Regions from separate parts of the Megasphaera indica genome, predicted to be linked through region 1. Evidence: riboswitches for the same ligand, from Rfam matches in the RefSeq annotation. Region 1 holds a riboswitch; the other holds the start of a gene.
The links. Region 1 has a riboswitch for FMN ahead of ACFCTO_RS09450 (bifunctional 3,4-dihydroxy-2-butanone-4-phosphate synthase/GTP cyclohydrolase II). Riboswitches for the same ligand answer to the same signal wherever they lie in the genome.
Positions count from the first base shown of each region.

Region 2: it holds a riboswitch for FMN, as region 1 does, so the genes downstream of both, ribD (bifunctional diaminohydroxyphosphoribosylaminopyrimidine deaminase/5-amino-6-(5-phosphoribosylamino)uracil reductase RibD) here and ACFCTO_RS09450 (bifunctional 3,4-dihydroxy-2-butanone-4-phosphate synthase/GTP cyclohydrolase II) in region 1, are expected to answer to the same signal.

Region 1 is NZ_JBKKJR010000019.1:11,960-19,412, reverse strand. Features, by position in the region: gene rnfB (RnfABCDGE type electron transport complex subunit B) at 1-190, shown strand, start outside; gene ACFCTO_RS09470 (FAD:protein FMN transferase) at 308-1,255, shown strand; gene ACFCTO_RS09465 (Lrp/AsnC family transcriptional regulator) at 1,385-1,825, shown strand; gene ACFCTO_RS09460 (ATP-binding protein) at 2,074-2,772, opposite strand; gene ACFCTO_RS09455 (Crp/Fnr family transcriptional regulator) at 2,896-3,564, shown strand; gene ACFCTO_RS09450 (bifunctional 3,4-dihydroxy-2-butanone-4-phosphate synthase/GTP cyclohydrolase II) at 3,903-5,120, opposite strand; FMN riboswitch at 5,235-5,366, opposite strand; gene ACFCTO_RS09445 (FAD-binding oxidoreductase) at 5,419-6,822, opposite strand; gene ACFCTO_RS09440 (FtsB family cell division protein) at 6,987-7,334, shown strand; gene ACFCTO_RS09435 (S1 domain-containing RNA-binding protein) at 7,443-7,453, shown strand, end outside.
Region 2 is NZ_JBKKJR010000011.1:71,198-78,650, reverse strand. Features, by position in the region: gene ribH (6,7-dimethyl-8-ribityllumazine synthase) at 1-8, opposite strand, end outside; gene ACFCTO_RS07235 (riboflavin synthase) at 39-683, opposite strand; gene ribD (bifunctional diaminohydroxyphosphoribosylaminopyrimidine deaminase/5-amino-6-(5-phosphoribosylamino)uracil reductase RibD) at 664-1,800, opposite strand; FMN riboswitch at 1,894-2,025, opposite strand; gene rpe (ribulose-phosphate 3-epimerase) at 2,084-2,728, opposite strand; gene rsgA (ribosome small subunit-dependent GTPase A) at 2,731-3,594, opposite strand; gene pknB (Stk1 family PASTA domain-containing Ser/Thr kinase) at 3,605-5,581, opposite strand; gene ACFCTO_RS07210 (Stp1/IreP family PP2C-type Ser/Thr phosphatase) at 5,618-6,325, opposite strand; gene rlmN (dual-specificity RNA methyltransferase RlmN) at 6,395-7,423, opposite strand; gene rsmB (16S rRNA (cytosine(967)-C(5))-methyltransferase RsmB) at 7,425-7,453, opposite strand, start outside.

The sequences.
Region 1 (7,453 bases):
CTGCGGTTCCTGCATGCGTAACTGCTCGCACCAGGAAGAAGGGGCTATCAAGATCATCGACCATCTGGCCGTCGTCAACCAGGACATCTGCCACACCTGTGACAATGCTACCTGCCTGACCAAGTGCCCGACTGGTGCCATCAACGAAATGATCAAAGGCTCTTTCAAGAAAGAAGAAAACGTAGGTTAATACATGGATAAGAAACGGTATGTATGGGTTCTTCTCACCATGGCGTTCCTCATCATCCTTAGTTGCTCCGGATGCAGTCTGCATCCGGAGTCTTCTTTTGATAGGAGCGGTGTCGCCATGGATACGACGGTCTCCCTGCGGGCGTCCGGGAAAGAAGCCAAAGAAGCAGTCGATGAAGGCTTTGAACGCCTGAATCAGCTGGACAAACTGGCAGGACAGAATGAAGACAGCGACGTAAGCCGTATCAATGCCGCTGCCGGCAAAGCATACGTCCAGGTCGACCCGGCCATTTATGAAATGATTGAATACGCCAAGGATTATTCGGCCAAGAGCCAGGGCGAATGGGACATCACCGTCGGCGTCATGACCAATTTATGGCGCATCGGCAACGACGACCAGCACGTGCCGTCAGCCGATGAGATTTCCCAGGCCCTGATGAAGGTCAACTATAAGGACATCCTCCTGCGGCCGGAAGACCACAGCGTCATGCTGGCTAAACCGGGCATGGCCATCGACCTGGGCGGCGTGGCCAAAGGCTATGCTGTCGATGAAATCCGCAAGATTTATGAAAAACACCACATCGAAAGCGGCCTCATCAACCTCGGCGCCAGCTCGATGTATGCCGTCGGCAAGACGACCAAGGGCAAGCCCTGGCGCATCGGTATCAAACATCCCCGCTCTGACGATGACAAGAGCTTCCTGGGCATCGTATCCATTGAGAACCAGGCCCTGTCCACATCAGGCGACTATGAACGCTATTTCATCCAGGATGGCGTCCGCTACCACCATATCTTCGACCCCCGCACGGGCTATCCCGCCCGGTCCGGCGTCATGAGCGACTCCGTCGTCATCGACGGCTCCGTACCTCATGCAGGCATGCTCAGTGACATGATGACGACTATCGTCTTCGTCCTGGGACCGCAGAAGGGGATGGAACTGGCAAGCAGCATGGAAGGCGTCAACTGTGAAATTACAGGCAGTGACAATGCCGTCTACATGACCCAGGGCTTTGCCGATAATTTCTCTGACTTGAATAGTGATTTCCATCTTTCCGATTCGGAATAAACCAGCCTCCATAGAAGCAAAAAGTATAGCAGAAAAAAAATTAATATCTTTAAGTCTATTTACTTTTTCATTCGTTTGTAAGATAATAGATATGTAAATTTTAGAAATTATGGAGGGTAGTATCTACATATGGATCATATCGATGACAAAATTTTAACGATACTCAAACACAATGGCAAAGATTCGGCTACGGAAATCAGCAAGGTCGTCGGCTTGTCCATTCCGGCTGTTGCCGAACGCATCCGCAAGATGGAACACAACGGCATCATCGAAGGCTACGGTGCCAAAATCAGCCGCCGTAAGACCGGTTACAACGTGACGGCTTTCATTATGGTCAATCTCGAACGCTCTGGCGATGTTGAAGAATTCCGCTCGAAAATCGTCCAGTACCCGGAAGTCCTGGAATGTCACCACGTCGTCGGCGCCTTTGACTACTTGCTCAAAGTGCTGGTCAAGACACCGGATGACCTGGAACACTTCCTCATGCAGGTATTGAACGAAATCCCGACGGTCGCCTCGTCCCAGACCTTCATGTGCCTGTCGACACTCAAAGAAGAATGGAATGTGTAAAGAGCGTCGTGGCTCGTATTCGTAGGGGACGCCCAAAGGGCGCCCCGCAGACATTGACGAACCGCTAACAACTCAAAAGAGGCTGTCGCATTAAGACAGCCTCTTTTTGAGTGTTAAGTTTGCAGTTTGTAGTTTTTAGTGAAGACTTTTAAATTTAAAACCATCCGCTAACAACTAACCAGAACGGGCCGCCCTTTGGGACGGCCCCTACGATAAAAAGGCTTGCCGCTACGCGGCAAACCTTTTTACTATCCTTTTATCTTCCCGTCGAGGCTGATGATGCGTACCTCGAAGGGGATATCTTTGCCGCTCTGTGCGAGGGCTCTTTTGGCAGCCATTTCCAGGCCGCCGCAGCACGGGACTTCCATGCGTACCAGGGTGACGTCGTGGATGTCGTTCTGGCGGAGGATTTCTGTCAATTTTTCGGCGTAGTCGATGTCGTCGAGTTTAGGGCAGCCGATGAGGGTGATGCGGCCCTTGATGAAATCTTCGTGGAAGCGGGCGTAGGCATAAGCCGTACAGTCGGCCGCGATGAGCAGGCTGGCACCGTTGAAATAAGGCGTATGGGGCGGTACGAGCTTGAGCTGGACCGGCCACTGGCTCAGGCGGGAGATGGACGGCCCGGCAGGAACGTCGTCAGCCCTTTTCTGCGTTTCGCCGAGGCTGCGGGCCTGGCTGCCGGGACAGCGGCCGGTGTAGGTCCGTCCCTGGGCGGCCATGTGCTGTTTCACGGCTTCTTCATCATAGGCAGCTGCTTCGCGTTCGACAAAGGTGATGGCATCCGTCGGGCAATGGGGCAGGCAGTCGCCCAGGCCGTCGCAGTAGTCATCGCGCATGAGGCGGGCCTTGCCGTCGACCATGGCGATAGCTCCTTCGTGACAGGCCGTGGCGCAGGCGCCGCAGCCATTGCATTTTTTCGAATCAATCTGTATAATTTTACGTATCATAATTTCCTCCATCGTGGTATATGCATCAAACTGGTTTGGGACCTTTATGGTCTAAGTATAGTCGATGGAGCAAAAATAAGCTGTTGTTTTTCCAACTATCATCTTTTTTTTGGAGGTCTTTCCATGGAACAATATCTTTCCCTCATTGAAACGTCGCCGCTCTTCCACGGCGTCGCCGAAGCCGATGTCCTGCCGCTCTTGCAGCGCTTGAAGGTACGCAAGAAGAAGTATGAAAAAGGGGAATTCCTCTTTTATTCCGGCGATGCCGTCCCCTATATCGGACTGGTCCTGGAAGGGGCGGTCCACATCATCCAGGAAGATTACTGGGGGAACCGCAATATCCTGTCCCAGATCCCGGCTGGCTTCTTTTTCGGCGAAGCCTTTGCCTGTCTGCCCGACGCGCCGGCAACGGTCGACGTCGTCGCTGCCTCGGATGCGGTCATCATGCAGGTCTATGTCGGCAATATCCTCCATGCCGGTCAGGTCCTGACGCCGGACCAGGCTCGTTTTACAGGCAACCTCCTGGGCCTGATGGCCGAAAAGAACCGCCTCCTTACGGAAAAGATGCGCTACCTGACCCAGCGCTCGACGCGCCAGAAAATCATGCTCTACCTGTCCGACATGGCCCGGCAAAAAGGGAAGGCCACCTTCGTCCTGCCTTTCAACCGCCAGCAGATGGCCGACTTCCTCTCCGTCGACCGCAGCGCCTTATCGGCCGAACTGAGCAAGATGAAAAAAGAAGGCCTCATCGATTACCACAAGGACAAATTCACCTTGCTGCAGGAACATTAAGGAAATCGGCGGGCCGCCAGCTAAGCTGTCCGTTCTGGCAGCTACCCTGCGCCTCCCGCTAATCGGTACCTGGTGGGCCAGAAAGGCTTTCAGGACGGCCCTTACGAACCACGAGCCACGAACCACTGACTACTAAAAAAGAAATTCCCGAGGCGTCACATCTGTAGGGGCTTGCACGTGGCAAGCCCGCTTCAGAATATGAGTGATTTTCCAGCTTGGGGATAATGTTGCCCAATACCCGGCGGGTCGCCCACGTGGCGACCCCTACGAGCCACGAGCCACGAGCCACTGCTAAAAAAGGCGCTGTCTTCATGCGACAGCGCCTTTTTTACTCGCTTTTAATGCAGATGGGGGAGGATGTGGCCCATTTTATTCTTTTTCGTTTCCAAGTAGAATTCGTCGAATTTCTGGGGTTTCATTTCGATGGGGACGCGTTCTACGATTTCGACGCCGAAGCCTTCGAGGCCGTAGACTTTTTCCGGGTTGTTCGTGAGCAGGCGGATTTCTTTAGCGCCCATGTCCTGGAGAATCTGGGCACCGATCCAGTATTCGCGAAGGTCCGGAGCGAAGCCGAGTTTTTCATTGGCTTCGACTGTATCGTAGCCCTGTTCCTGGAGGACGTAGGCTTTGAGCTTATTGATGAGGCCGATGCCACGGCCTTCCTGGCGCATGTAGAGGAGGATGCCCCGGCCTTCGGCGTTGATCTGTGTCAGGGCAGCGGCCAGCTGTTCACCGCAGTCGCAGCGGCGGGAGCCGAAGACGTCGCCTGTAAGGCATTCGGAATGGACGCGGCACAGGAGGTTCTTGCCGTCGCCGATTTCGCCTTTGACCAGAGCGACGTGATGTTCGCCCGTCAGGTCGTTGATGTAGCCGTAGATCTTGAAATCGCCGTATTTCGTCGGCATCTTGGCGACGGCTTCGCGGATGACGTGTTTGTCGTGGCGGCGGCAGTAGTTCTGGAGATCGTGGATGGTGATGAATTTCAGGCCGTATTCGTCGGCGATTTTCCAGAGGTCCGGCGTGCGCATCATCGTGCCGTCGTCTGCCATGATTTCGCAGCACAGGCCGACCTGTTTGAGCCCGGCCAGGCGCATGAGGTCGACCGTGGCTTCCGTGTGGCCGTTGCGGGTCAGGACACCGCCGCGTTTGGCGACGAGGGGGAAGTTGTGGCCAGGACGGCGGAAGTCTTCGGGACGGGCCGATTCTTCAGCGCATTTGCGGGCCGTCAGGGCGCGTTCGACAGCCGAGATGCCCGTCGTCGTGTCGACGTAGTCGATGGAAACAGTGAAGGCCGTTTCGTGGTTATCTGTATTTTCGCTGACCATCTGGGGCAGGCCGAGCTTATGGGCATATTCGATGCTCATGGGCATGCAGATCAGGCCCTTGCCGTGGCTGGCCATGAAGTTCATGTTTTCTGTCGTGCAGTACTGGGCGGCGCAGATGAAGTCGCCTTCGTTTTCGCGGTCCGGGTCGTCGGTAACGATGATGACGTGGCCGGCCTGTAATTCTTCCAATGCTTCTTCGATAGTGTTGAATTTGCGTTTTTCTGTAGTCAAAATAAAGACCTCCTTAAAGTCTGTATTGTCCATAGTTGGTGGTACTCAAAAAGCCCTGGCGATGAGGCACAGGGCTTTGACATGCAAGGAAAGGCACGCTGCAGAAACAGCACGCCACATCTTCTTCCATCCAGACTATACTGTCGGTTTTGGAATCGCACCAAATCACGAGCCAATGGCTCCTACGCCGTAGCGTTCGCGGACTATACCGCCGATCGGGAATTTCACCCTGCCCTGAAGATATACGTTTTATTCAGTTCTGTTATGTATTATACACGGTAACTTTCATTTTTGCAAGTTAGTCGACGTCGAAGATTTTCCCCGGGTTGAGGATGTCGTTCGGGTCAAGGGCTTTCTTGATGGCCTTCATCATTTCCAGTTCGCCGGGATCGGTGAATTCTTCCATCAAATGCTTGCGCTTGTAGCCGATGCCGTGTTCGCCGGACAGGCGGCCGCCGTGGGCATAAATGAATTTGTACAGTTCCTGCTGGTTGGCCTTGACCCGCTGGTCCCAGTCTTCGTAGGTGGCATCTTCATTCTTGAGGATGTTCAAGTGAATGTTGCCGTCGCCGGCGTGGCTGGCGATACGTGTGACCAGGTTGTATTTCTTGGCCAGGCGCAGGATTTCATCGAGGAGGGCCGCTTCCTGGTCGACAGGGACGACGACGTCTTCTTTGCAGACGATGAGGCTTTCGGCGCGGACGGCTTCGGCAAAGGCCTTGCGGGCCTGCCAGATCTTATTGTGGTCAGCGACGAGGACTGACGACGCGCCGTTTTCCGTGCAGACTTCGTCGAGGATGACGGCCTTGTCGTCCAGGTCGTCTTCGCTGGTCCCTTCGACTTCGACGATGACGTAGTTGCCGTTGTCGCTGCCCTGGAGATTTTCATTGAGGTATTTTTCGACGGACTTGATGGTGATGTTGTCCATGAATTCGACGCACGTCGGCGTGATGCCGGCCTTGATGATTTTGGTGACGACGCCCATGGCCTGGCGGCGGTCGTCGAAGATGGCCAGCAGGTCGAGGGCGTACTTCGGCTTGGGCAGGAGCTTCAGCGTCGCCTTGGTGATGATGCCCAGGGTCCCTTCGGAGCCGATGACCAGCTGGTCCAGGGAATAGCCTGTCGACTGTTTCTGCAGGCGCGCGCCGAGGTTGACGATGCGCCCTGTCGGGTTGACGACTTCCACGCTGTAGACCTGGTGGCGCGTCGTCCCGTATTTGACGGCCCGGTTGCCGCCGGCGTTGGTGGCGATGTTGCCGCCGATGAAGCACGAGTCGCCGCTGCACGGGTCGCCAGCGTAGAAGAGGCCTTTCTTTTCGGCCGCTTCCTGCAGGTCCGACGTGCGTACACCCGGTTCGACGACGGCATAGAGGCCGTCTTCATTGATTTCCAGTATCTTGTTCATCTTTTCCAGCGACAAGACGATGCCGCCGTATTCCGGGACGGCGCCGCAGGCCAGACCCGTGCCGGCCCCGCGGGGGACGACAGGGAAGTGGCAGGCATTGGCCAGCTTGATGATGGCGCTGACCTGCTGGGCCGTTTCGGCAAAGACGACGGCTTCGGGCATGTGATGGTAAGCCGGGTCGGTCACTTCGTCATGGGAATAAGGCTGCATGGCGTCGGCGTCGGTGACGACGTCTTTCGGGCCGACGATGGCCTTTAATTTTTCCAGGATTTCTGTCGTTATTTTTTCATAGTGCATACGTGTTCCCCCTCGGATAAGATACAAAATGTCGTGCCTCTATTATATATAACTGCCGCCCATTTTAAAAGGAATTTTACAAAAAAACTTTATCTTGCCAGCAAAGCACGGTATACTATAGGGTAAGACTTTTTCAGTCTCTTGTTCTTAGAAAGGGTGATTGGGTGGAAACCAAGCAGTATCGCCAGCCCCGGCGCCGAAAGAAGCGCCGTAAGGTCCCCCGGAAGCGCCGTACAGGGCTGCTCATCCGGCTCCGGCAGATGAGCTGGTACAATCTTATTCTCGTGGCCATCATCGTCGCCGGCTTCTATCTCATCGGCGTCCGCCTCTACAGGCTGTGGGAAATCCATGACGACATGAACCGGACCCTGCAGCAGGAACAGACCTTGCGGGACGAAAATCTTCGCCTTCGCGAACGGCGTGACAAGCTGAATGATCCCGATGAAATCGCCCGGGAAGCGCGCGAACAGTTCGGCCTGGCCAAGCCCGATGAAATTCCCTATAAGCCGTGATTCCCTATATTTTGTATTTTGATGATTGAATTTTTTGGCATTTATGAGTATAATGGCTTTATACGTTTAGCAGTAATGCTGATATTACAAGGAGGAAATCAAAACAGCATGACAATCGA
Region 2 (7,453 bases), on a different contig from region 1:
TGTACCATTGTAAAACACTCCTATTCTGAAATATTATGTTAAAATCCATTTTCCAGCAGTTTTTCCATCGTCAGGCCCGAAGACGCCGACGACGGATGACCGACGGTAAAGCTATGGACATATTTCCCGATGACATCCGTTTCCAAATTGACGATAGCGCCCGGATGTTTATCCATGAGCGTCGTATTGGCCATGGTATGAGGGATGATGGAAACGGAAAATTGGCTGCTGCCGACGGATACGACAGTCAGGCTGATGCCGTCGATGGTGATAGAGCCTTTTTCGACGATGAACGGCTCCATGTCCTTGGGGATGGAAATGGTGATGACCCGGGCAATGCCATCGGTGGCAATGCGGGCGACGTGGCCGATGCCGTCGATATGGCCGCTGACGATATGACCGCCCAGGCGGCCGCCGACCTGCATGGCCCGTTCGAGGTTGACCTGGGAACCGCTCTTGATAGTGCTGAACGATGAGCGGCGCATGGTTTCATGCATGACGTCGGCCGAAAAGGTCGAGTCCGTCATATCCGTGACGGTCAGGCAGACGCCGTTGACGGCGATGCTGTCGCCGAGCTGCGTGCCTTCTAATACTTTGTGTGCCTGAATGGTCAGGCGGATGGAATCGGGGCGGCGGTCCATATGGGCAATCGTCCCCAGTTCCTCAATGATGCCAGTGAACATAGGCGCCCTCCCTGTTGGCATTATATGCCGTAATCAATACATTATTGTCATGGAGTTCTGCCGAATCGTAGACCAGCGGCAGGCATTCATCGAGTTCATCGACGCCGCAGCCGCCGACAGACGGCAGGGCCCCGGTCCCACCGATGACCTTGTCCCCCATGAAGGCATAGATCTTATCGACCAGGCGGGCGTCGAAGAAGCTGCCCTGGACGGTACTGCCGCCTTCGACGAGGATGCTGGTCAGCCCTTCGTCGTGCAGGAGCTGCAAGGCGTCGGGCAGGTAGATGGTCTTGCCGTCCTGGAGCGGTGCCAGGATGACGCGGACGCCAGCCTCTTTCAGGGCTTTCATCTTCTCTACCGGGCACAGGGACGTCGTAACGATGATGGTCTGCGTCGTCTTATCGGTGACGACGAGCGAATTCAAAGGCGTCCGCCCTTTCGTATCCAGTACGATGCGCACGGGCTGATGCGGTGCATCCTGGCCGGGCCGTTCGATGCGGCTGGTCAAGAGGGGATTGTCTGTCAGGACCGTGTTGATGCCGACTAAGATGCCGTCATATATGGAGCGCAGATAGTGACCGTAGCTGCGGGCCCATTCGTTGGTGATCCACTGGGATTTCCCCGTCCGTGAAGCTGTGCGGCCATCGAGGCTCTGGGCCAGTTTGATGGCGATGAACGGTTTCTGGACCATCATGTTCTTGATGAAGACTTCGTTGAGCTGAGCCGCTTCCTTCGACATGAGGCCGACTTCGACGGCGATGCCGGCTTTGCGCAGGATGGCCGCGCCTTTGCCAGCCACTAAGGGGTTGGGGTCGAGCATGGCCATGACGACTTTGCCGACGCCTTTTTCGACGAGGGTCCGGGCACACGGCGGCGTTCTCCCGTAATGGGCGCAAGGTTCGAGGGTCACATAGACCGTAGCCCCCTTCGCCCGTTCGCCAGCTTCACGCAATGCCCATACTTCGGCATGAGGCGTGCCGGCCTTATGATGGTATCCCGTGCCGACGATTTCACCATCTTTGACGATGACGCAGCCGACGGCAGGATTGGGTGTCGTATAGCCCAGGGCGGTCTTTGCCAATTCCAGGGCTTTTTTCATATACTCTGCCGGTTCCAATGTATTCCTTCCCTTCTATTCAGATTCGCAAGATAAAAAAAGGCTATGGACGTAAGATTCCCATAGCCTTTTGAGCGCAACAAAAACACAATCTGTCGTCTTTTCCCATCCAGACTGTACTGTCGGTACCGAAATTGCATCGGTTCAACCCTTGCGGGTTAGCGGACTGTCACCGCCGGTCAGGAATTGAAAGCGCCGCTTTCTCACCTTGCCTCAAAGACTATCCTTATTCATTTGAACTACATGTATGATTTTAGCACATGAAAAGAAGAAATACAAGTCCTTATCGCAAGGACGCGATGGCAGCGGCCCGGTCGTCAGCTCCGAAGACGGCACTGCCGGCGACGAGGAAGGTCGCACCGGCGTCTTTGACGGCCTGAACGGTCTTGGCATTGACGCCGCCATCCACTTCGATGACAGCCGTCGTATTGCCGGCCTGTTCCAGGAGCGCCTTGGCCTGGCGAATCTTATCGACGGCATAGGGAATGAACTTCTGGCCGCCGAAGCCGGGGTTGACGCTCATGATGAGGATCATGTCCAGCTGCCCGGCCAGGCAGGACAAAGTCGATACGGGGGTCGCCGGGTTGAGGGCGACGCCGCCTTTCATGCCGGCTTCGTGGATCTGCTGCAGGACCCGGTCGAGATGGGTGCAGGCTTCCTGATGGACCGTGACGTACTGGACGCCGGCAGTAGCCAGGCCGTCGATGTAGGTTTCCGGATGTTCTACCATGAGATGGGCATCGAAGGGCAGCTTGGTGCAGCTGCGCAGGGCCTTGACGACGGGGACGCCAAAGGTCAGGTTCGGCACGAAATGGCCGTCCATCAAGTCGAGATGGATACAATCTGCCCCCTTCCGTTCGACGTCCTGAATGTCTTCAGCCAGGCGGGAGAAGTCCGCTGATAATATAGATGGGCAAATGGTTACCATGACTATCGTTTCCTTTCTGCAATGGAAGTGAGTATCTTACAGTATGTGTCATACCGTTCTTTCTGGATATGACCGTCAGCGACGGCCTGTTTGACCGTACATTCCGGTTCGGACAGATGGAGACACGACGAGAACTTGCAGCCGCCGCTGTAGGGCAGCATGTCCGGGAAGAGGCGCAGGACTTCCTTCGGGTCGAGGTGCTCGAAGTCGAGAGAGCTGAATCCCGGCGTATCGACGACATACGTATCGCTGTCGAGGCGCATGATTTCCGAATGGCGTGTCGTATGGCGGCCGCGCTTGATTTTTTCGCTGACAGCGCCGACGGACAAGTCTTCCCGGCCCAGGATCTGGGACAGCAGGCTCGACTTGCCGACGCCCGACGGGCCGGCAAAGGCCGTCATGCGGTGGGGCAGCAGATTCCGCAGGGTATCGAGGCCTTCGCCGGTCTTGGCCGACACGAGATAGACGTCATAGCCGCAGCGTTCATAAAAGGCCTTGTAGGATTCGGCCGTCTCCCGGTCCAGGTCGCACTTATTGAAGCACAGCGTCGGATGAATGCCGCCGTATTCACAGGTCATGAGCATCTTATCGACGAGGAACTGGTTCGGGTCCGGCGACTTGGCCGCCATGATGACCAGGAGCTGGTCGATATTGGCCACGGCCGGCCGGCGTATCTGGTTGCGCCGGGGCAACAGGGCTTCGATGACGCCCTTGTCCTGGCCCAGCTCGGTGATTTCCAGCTCGTCGCCGACGAGTATCTTCGCTTTCAGCAATTTGCCGCGGCGCCGGCACTCGATGAGCCCTTCCCGGCCGACATCGACGTAATAATAGCCGTTATAGTTCTTGATGACGCGTCCTTTTGTCATGTTCCTCCCCTTAGATATACTGGTCCTGTACTAACGAATTGTTGATGTATACTTTGACTCTCGTCTTGCCCGTGCCGCTGACGCTCTTAGAGATGTTGTCGCCGCCGGCCTGGCTGCGGTCATAGACGACGCGCGAGCCATTGTCGTCGGATACGACGATCTGGACATGCTGGCTGGAAGCGCCAGACGGTACGCTGATATTGACCGTCCCGTAATGAGGCGTCCCGGCCGGTTCCTGGTTATTGGCACTGCCATCGGATCCGCCGGAGCTGCTCGACGGCGAGCTCTGGCTGCTCTGGGACGACGGATATTCGACGGACAAGTTGACGACCTTGCCGTCTTCCGACGTCTGGCCCGTGACGACGGCCTGAGAGCTGTCCTTCGACGAATCGAGGTTGGACACGCTGCCGACGGAATAGCCGGCGCTTTCCAGGGCCTTCACGGCCGCATCGAGGCTCATGCCGCTCGTATTAGGTGCTTCATTCTTGGCCGCTTCTGCTTCTTTTTCGGCTTCGCTCTTACGGCAGACGACGAGGTCGACTTTCGTCCCCTTTTCGACTTTCTTCGGCGATTCCGGGTCCTGGTCGATGATGGTCCCGTCGGCATACTGAGCGCTCTCTTTGTAGCGCACCTTGCCCACAGACAGGCCGATTTCCTTCAGTTTCTTTTCGGCCTCATCGAGGGTCAGGCTCCGCAGGTCCGGTATGAGGACTTCTTCACCTTTATTCCCCTTGCTGACAGTCAGGTAAATGGTCCGGTTGGCCTTGACGACGGCTCCGCCAGACGGTGTCTGGGAAATGACTTCGCCGACTGGCACTTCGTCGCTTTCCACTTCCTTGACGGAAACGTCGAGTTTCTTATCTTTCAGTATCTTCTTGGCGATTTCGACCTGTTTACCCGTCACATCCGGTACGGTAATGTCTTCGGTACTCCAAAAATTCCCAAAGGAAAAGAAGGCCCAGACAAAGGCGACGAGGAAGACGCCGAGCATACCGATGATGATAGTTTTCTGCGAATGATTGCTGATAGAATCCATGAACCGCGTGAAGGGGTTCTTCTTCTTTTCTTTCGGTTCTTCTTCGGGCAGGTCCTTTTCCTTGATAGGCTGTAATTTCTGCGTGCCGAAGTTATACGGGCCCTTGCTGATGATCGGCCGGGCGCCGTTGGTATTGATGAAACCCTGGGACAGGCGCAGTTCCGACATCATCTCGCCGATGGACTGGAAGCGGTCGTCCGGGTTCTTGGCCATGGCCTTGAGGATGACCTGTTCGACGAGCCGCGGGATACGGCGGTTGTACTTCGTCGGCAAGGGAATATCGTCCTGGACGTGCTTCAAGGCGATGCTGATGGCCGTATCGCCCGGGAAAGGGACGACGCCAGTCATCATTTCATACATGACGACGCCTAGGGAATAAATATCCGTCCGTTCGTCGATATGGCCGCCACTGGCCTGTTCCGGTGAAAAATAATGGACTGAACCGAGGACGGTGCGGTCGCTGTTTTCGACGGAATTCACAGCCCGGGCGATGCCGAAATCGGCGACTTTGATGCGTCCTGTCTCAGTGACCAGGATATTATGAGGCTTGATGTCGCAGTGGACAATGCCGTTGGCATGAGCATTTTCCAGGGCTTCGCCGATATCGAAGGCAATCTGTATCGACGTGTTGATCGGCAGGTGGCCGTGTTTTTCGATGTATTCTTTTAACGTTTCGCCGCGCACGAATTCCATGACGATGTAATGGACATTTTCATCGTAGCCGACGTCGTATATATTGACAATATTGGGGTGTGACAATTTGGCAGCCGCCTGGGCTTCCTGGCGGAAGCGGACGACAAAATCGTGGTCGTTGCTGTATTTTGAATGAAGTATTTTTACGGCGACGATCCGGTCCAGGAGGATATCCTGTGCTTTGTACACGCTGGCCATGCCGCCTGTGCCTACTTTTTCCAATATCTTGTATCTGTTATCTAAGATATGACCAATCATTTTTAGCTATTCCACCACTTTCATAGTCGTTCCCGATTATATGGTTGTTAAAATTGCCGTGATATTATCTTTCGCCCCGTTTTCATAGACGCGGGCAAAGAGATCATTGATGATTTCCCGTTCTGTCCGGCGGTAATCGCCGATGGCATCGTAGAGTTCCTGTTTCTGGATGAACGATGTCAGGCCGTCGGAACAAATCAGGATGCGATCTTTCGGCTGTACTTCAAAGGCTCCGCTGTCGACGACCAAGTTCTCATCGACGCCGACGGCTCTGGTCAGCACATGGCGCTGGGGATGATCCATCGCCTCTTCTTCGGTTATCTTGCCCTTTTCGAGCAGGACCTGGACGATCGTATGGTCGACGGAAATCTGTTTGAATTCCCCGTCGCGGTATAAGTAGATGCGGCTGTCACCGACGTGGCCCCAGAAGGCCATATGACGAGCCAGGGTCACCATGGACACGGTCGTCCCCATGCCCTTGAGCGAAGGGTCGATCAAGGTCTTGCTGAGGATGCTGGAATTCGCATATTGAATGGCTTTCTCCAGCTGTACCGGTGCTGCATAACTAAAGTTCTTGAAATAATAAGCTATCGCTTCTACGGCCGTCTTGCTGGCGATTTCACCGCCTACATAGCCGCCCATACCGTCGGCTACGGCCAGTACGTTTTTCTCGTGGCTGATATAAAAGGAATCTTCATTCACTTTCCGAACCAGGCCGATTTTGGATTCACCGTATGTGCCCAAATTCTCACGTCCTCTCACGGTGTTTCGTTATAGGTACACATTAATTCATATCATATTCGCCGTCACCTGTCAAATTTTTTCGCGTTTTATGCGCAGCTGGCCGCAGGCGGCCTGTATCTGGCTGCCCATTTCCCGCCGCAGAGTGACGGAAACGCCGTGGCGCTGCAAATACGTGACGAATTCATTCATCGTCTTTTCATCGGGCCGGTAGAGGCCGACGTCGTAGTTGTCGTTGATGGGAATGGCATTGACCAGGATGTTCTGGCCGCCCAGGAGACGGGCCAGTTCCTTGGCGCAGGCGTTAGTACAAGTCAGGCCCTTGATGAGGATGTATTCAAAGGTGACCTTCCGGCCAGTGACATCGAAATAGTGGCGGGCCGCCTTCAGGACTTCGTCGAGGGGATATTTCTCGGCAATCGGCATGATGCGGCGCCGCAAGGCATCGTTCGGCGCGTGGAGGGATACGGCCAGGGTGATGGGCATGCCCTCTTTGGCCAGGTCGTACATCTTGGGGACGATGCCCGACGTCGACAAGGCCATGTTGCGATAGCCCAGATAGAGCGTATCCTTTTCGTGGATGAGCTTCATGAAGCGGATGACGTTATCGTAGTTGAGGAGCGGTTCCCCTGTCCCCATGATGACGATGGAATGGAGGTCCGGCGTGACGTATTTGCGGAAAGCCAGGAGCTGGGCGACCATTTCGCCAGCCGACAGGTTGCGGACGAAACCGTTCTTGGCGGACGCACAGAAGGCGCAGTTGACGGCACAGCCGACCTGGGACGATACGCAGATGGAATTGCCATAGTCGTGCTTCATGAGGACCGTTTCTACGGTCTCACCATCAGCCAGCTGCAATAAGAGCTTCACTGTCTGTCCGTCCGGGGCGTCCAGGCGGGACACGACTTCCGGGAAATGGATCGGCAGCACTTCCTTCAGCTGTTCCCGGTCTTTCTTGGGCAGCAGGACCATATCATTCCAGGAAAAGATATTTTGCTTATAAATATAATGAAAAATCTGGTCAGCCCGGAACTTTTTCATCCCCTGGGCGACGAGGAACGCCTGGAGTTCCTTTTTGGTCATATCAAATACATTACTCATATCAGCCCTCCTTTTTCATGCGGGCAATGA